2 regions of the Mesorhizobium argentiipisi genome follow, and region 1 is predicted to be linked to the other one. Evidence: predicted binding sites of a transcription regulator. Region 1 holds the regulator's gene; the other holds the start of a gene.
What was found. Region 1 encodes LexA, which represses DNA repair genes until DNA is damaged. Its sites were predicted from a motif close to TGTTCNNNNTGTGTTCNG; they were not measured.
Positions count from the first base shown of each region.

Region 2: a site for LexA is predicted at 1,537-1,554, ahead of O7A05_RS25260 (2'-5' RNA ligase family protein). Genes of this name have one in related genera too.

Region 1 is NZ_JAPYKO010000007.1:188,614-191,079, forward strand. It holds gene O7A05_RS13255 (ComEC/Rec2 family competence protein) at 1-740, shown strand, start outside; gene lexA (transcriptional repressor LexA) at 780-1,520, opposite strand; gene O7A05_RS13265 (molybdopterin molybdotransferase MoeA) at 1,638-2,466, opposite strand, start outside.
Region 2 is NZ_JAPYKO010000022.1:83,421-85,886, reverse strand. It holds gene O7A05_RS25270 (ArsC family reductase) at 1-183, opposite strand, end outside; gene O7A05_RS25265 (nuclear transport factor 2 family protein) at 421-774, opposite strand; gene O7A05_RS25260 (2'-5' RNA ligase family protein) at 883-1,293, opposite strand; gene O7A05_RS25255 (2-dehydropantoate 2-reductase) at 1,596-2,466, opposite strand, start outside.

The sequences.
Region 1 (2,466 bases):
CCGAGCGCTCACCGGTGGACGCCGTCGGGCTGATCTCGATCCAGTCGGTGCTGCTGGCGACGATCGCGCTGGTCATCGCGACGATGGCCACCACCTGGCTAAGGCTTGCCGCCGTTCCCTTCGCGCTCGCCGCGCTGCTGGCCATTCCGCATGTCCGCACGCCGGACGTGCTCATTTCCGAAGACGCGCATCTGGTGGCGATGCCGATCGGCGGCGGCGAGCTTGCCGTCAATCGCGCACGCTCCAACGAGTTCACCACCGACAACTGGAAACGGGCGCTGAAAGCGGAGGACATCGTGCCGCCGGAGACGTTCGACAAAGATGCGATGGACATCGCCGACCCCGTCGACCTGCCGCCCGGCTCGCCCTTCTACTGCACAGGTGATCTCTGCATCGGCCGGCATCCATCCGGCGCCATCGTCGCGCTCGCCAAAAACCGCGACAGCGCCCGGCCGGCCTGCGGCTTCGCCGACCTCATCGTCATCAACGACGCCACGGCCTACAATCCCTGCCGCGATCCGCGCGTGCTTGTCGTCACCAAGCGGCAACTGGCGCGCGACGGCAGCGCCGCTGTTTTCTTCGATGCGCAATCGTCAACCGCGCGGCCAACTATTCGCTACGCGGTCGAAGAACCATATCGACCCTGGCACGAGCAGCGGAAATACGCGCGCGAGGCGAGGGGCCTGCCACCCTATCAACGCCCGGAAAAGCCGGCGGCCGCGCCGCAGCCGACAGAATAATGTCACGCAAGGCCGGTGAAAGCTGCTACGCAGTTCTGCTCAATAACGGCGGATCAGCCCGACAAGTTTGCCCTGAACCTTGACCCGGTCCGGTCCGAAGATTCGGGTTTCGTAGGCAGGGTTGGCCGCCTCCAGCGCGATCGAGGCACCCTTGCGGCGGAAGCGCTTGAGCGTCGCTTCCTGGTCGTCCACCAGCGCCACCACGATCTCGCCCGGGCTTGCCGTGTTGGCATTGCGGATGATGACGGTATCGCCGTCGAAAATACCCGCCTCGATCATCGAGTCGCCCTTGACCTCCAGCGCATAATGCTCGCCGCCCGCGATCATGTCCGGCGGCACTGTGATCGAATGCGTCTGGTGCTGGATGGCGTCGATCGGCACGCCGGCGGCGATGCGGCCCATCACCGGAATGGACACGGCGGAGCCGGCATCGTCGTCATTGCTTGGCGCCGGGGTGCGCGACGGCGCCGCCGGCTTCACCTGACGGCTGAGATTGTTCTGGCCCAGGCTGCCCTGGATGACGCTCGGCGAAAACTTCTTCGCCGCATTGAGGCCGGGGGCGATCGAGTCGGGCAGACGCAGCACTTCCAGCGCGCGCGCCCGGTTCGGGAGCCGGCGAATGAAGCCGCGTTCCTCCAGCGCCGTGATCAGCCGGTGGATGCCAGACTTGGAGGCGAGGTCGAGCGCTTCCTTCATCTCGTCGAAAGACGGCGGAATCCCGCTTTCCTTCAGCCTTTCGTGGATGAACATCAGAAGTTCATGTTGTTTGCGCGTCAGCATGGCGGCCCCCACGGGTTCTGAAACCAGAATCAGAAAAAACAAACCCAGAACAAACACTATCTGTTCCAGTTGTGTTCCGCAACCGTTTAAAGTTTAGTGAATTTGTTGACGTTTTGTTCAGCGTAACATCAGCACGCTGCATTCGGCGCCAGTCTCTGCAGCCGGCGCGAAGGGCTCGCGCACGATCAGGCCGTTGGCCTCGGCGAGCATTCTGAGCATCGAGGAGTCCTGGATGCCGAAGGGAGTCGCGATCAGGGCGCCGGCTTCCTCGCGCACGGAGGCGCGCACATAGTCCTGCCTGACGTCGTTGGCCTGCATCGCGGCGCCCAACCGGGCCGTTCGCAGGTCCTGCCGGTGGTCGCGGCCGCCGAGCCGGGCAAGCATCGGCTTCAGGAAGAGTTGCGAGCAGACGATGCTGGCTACCGGATTGCCGGGCAGGCCGATGCAGCGGATATTGCCAAGCCGGCCAAACATCAGCGGTTTGCCGGGGCGCATGGCGATCTTCCAGAAATCGAGCTTCATGCCTTCGCCGGTCAGAACGTCGTGGATCAGGTCGTGATCGCCGACCGAGGCGCCGCCGAGCGTGACGATGACGTCGGCGTTCGCCTCGACCGCTTTCCGCACCAGCGCGGCGATTGCCTCCTTGCGGTCGGCAGCGATGCCGAGATCGAGCACGCGCGCGCCGACCGATTGGGCGGCGGCGGCAACCCCATAAGCATTCGATGAAATGATCTGGTCGGGGCCGAGCGTGCTGCCCGGCGGCAGCAATTCATCGCCGGTGGCGATGATCGCGACCAGCGGCCGGCGCACGAGGTTCAAGGCAGGATGGTTGGCCGAGGCCGCCAGCGAAAGGGCCGCCGCGTCGAGCACGCGGCCCTTTTCGAGCAGCACGTCGCCCTGAACGAAGTCGAGCCCGCGGCGGCGCACATTGCGTGCTTGCGCGGTC
Region 2 (2,466 bases), on a different contig from region 1:
GGTGCTGCCTTTGTTGAGCAGCTTTTCCCAGCCGACCTTGCCGACCCAACCGCGGAGCCTGTCGGCCTCGATCCCCTCTGCCCGGTAGTCATGAAAGCGATAAGGGACGTCATGGCTCTCCAGCCAGACGCGCGCCTTCTTGATCGTGTCGCAGGTGGTGATGCCGTACATAGTGATGGTCAAGACGGGCCTCTGTCAGATGGGTTTTCGAATCCGGCAGAAGCCTAGGCCGGCCCTATAAGCTTTGCCAGCGCTTTGCGCCGGTGCGATTTTGCTGGGGCACGGTGGCCGACCAGCTTGCGGATCATGCGAAGATGATTTGAGAAACAGACATGGCGGCCTGGATATCAACCGAGGTCGCCATGCCCGATCTTTCAAATCAAGCTGCGAAAGGCGTGCGCAGCCGAATGCCGGCAAACCTCAATAATAGAAACGCTCTTCGCTGATCTTGCCGTTCTTGACGGTGTAGAGGCCAACCTCATCCATCTTGACGCGCTCCCCGGTCGATTTGGGCGTCACGTCGAAGCTGAAGCGCAGGGCGAACTGGTCACCATTGACATAGGGACCCTCGATCGAGCCGCCGTGAACCTCATGGTTGGCTTCCCACCAGGCGCCCTTCTCCTTGACGGCTTCCTTGCCGTTGCAAACGGCCATCGGCCCTTCCATGGCCTCGTAGCTGACGATGTCGTCGGCATTGTATTTCGCGGCAGCGCCGTGGCTGTCGCCCCGCTTGAGGAGCTCGGTGAAATCTTTGGCAATTTCGGCAGTGGTCATGATTTCCTCCCGGTTTGGACCAGACATCAAGTAGGTATCGATCGTTCGCCTGCCACCGACGGCCGGCTCCGCAGGTGACAAATCGTGTCAGGATGGTGGCAACCTGGCCTATGGCGCGGCCATCAGGGGCCAGCGGTTCAGATCTTTGTAGATCGTCAGCCCGCGCGGGCTGTGAACGAGGACGAACTCCCTTGCTACAAAGCTGATCGGATCGATGGGCTGCCTGGGAATGAATTTCTTGTCATAGGCAAGCGTCATGTGCGGAACGAAATGATCTGCCGATTTGAGACCGTTTGCCTTCATCGCAACGCCAATCAACCGGCTGAGTTCGCAGACCGGTCCATCGTCTGCCAAAAGCACGAACGGACGCGATGGCGGCCTGCCTTTTGCCGCCGGGCGCCCGGGAAAACTTACGGCATGGACTAAACGTGACTTCAAACGCCGGCATTTCAACCAATTGGCCGGCTCGCTTTGCCGCGAATTCGATTTTCGATCTAAGTCTTTTGTAATCACCGACATGTTGTTGACTGACGTGAAATCGCTCTTTCAGCAGCAGCGACCCGGTTATCCCATTGAGATCGCACAAAAGTCTCTGCAATGACTAAAACGCGGCACGATCCTTGGCCTGCACAAACAGCGCGAAGAACACGCGATCCCGCAGCTTCGGCTGCAGTGGAGGAATCGGAATGCCGAATTCAAACTCTTGCTGCCGAGACATGTGTACTCGTTCGGCTGAGAACGCTCCTGTTAAAACTCCTTAGCCAGAACAAAACAGGAACATTGACGAGAGTCAAGAGCGGACGATCTTCACGTCTATGAAGTCAATAACACCCGCGCTCGATCGCAAGCCGCCGAACCAGCGCCAGTACGGTGTCGATGGTCGGCGTCGGCTGGCCGGTCAGGCGGCCGAGCTCCTGCACGGCGGTGACCAGCGCGAAGATCTCCATCGGGCGGCCGCGCTCGAGGTCCTGCAGCATCGAGGTCTTGTGCTCGCCGACATCGCCGGCCCCCTTGATGCGCCGGTCGACGGGGATGAGGAAGCGCACGCCGAGCATCTCTCCGATCGCCTGCGCCTCCAGCATCATGGCGCGGGCGACGGCGCGTGTGGCTTCGTCGGCGACGATGGCCGCAAGCGTGCTGCCGGTCAGTGCCGAGATCGGGTTGAAGGAAAGATTGCCCCAGAGTTTCACCCAGATCTCCGAGCGGATGTCCTCGCGCACCGGCGCCTGCAGCCCGGCCTTGACCATTTCGCGGGCAAGCCCGGTCACGCGCTCGCTCTTCTCGCCGGAAGGTTCGCCCAGCGAAAAGCGCGTGCCCTCGACGTGGCGGATGAGGCCCGGCGCATCGACCTCCACGGCCGGATAGACGACGGAGCCGATGACACGCTCCGGTCCGATGCGCTGCCAGATCGCGCCACCGGGATCGACTGCGTTGAGCCGCGTGCCTTCGAGAGCGCCGCCCGCCTTGTAGAAGTACCACCAGGGCACGCCGTTCTGCATGGTGACGACGGCTGTCCCCTCGCCCAAGAGCGGCGCGATCTCGTCCAGCGCCGGGGCCAGCGAATGCGCCTTCAGCGCCAGCACGACATAGTCCTGCACGCCGAGCTCCTCGGCGCGTGCCGCCGCTTTCACCCGCGCCACCGTTTCCTTGCCGTCCTCTATCAGGCGAAGGCCGTCGGCCTTGATGGCCTCG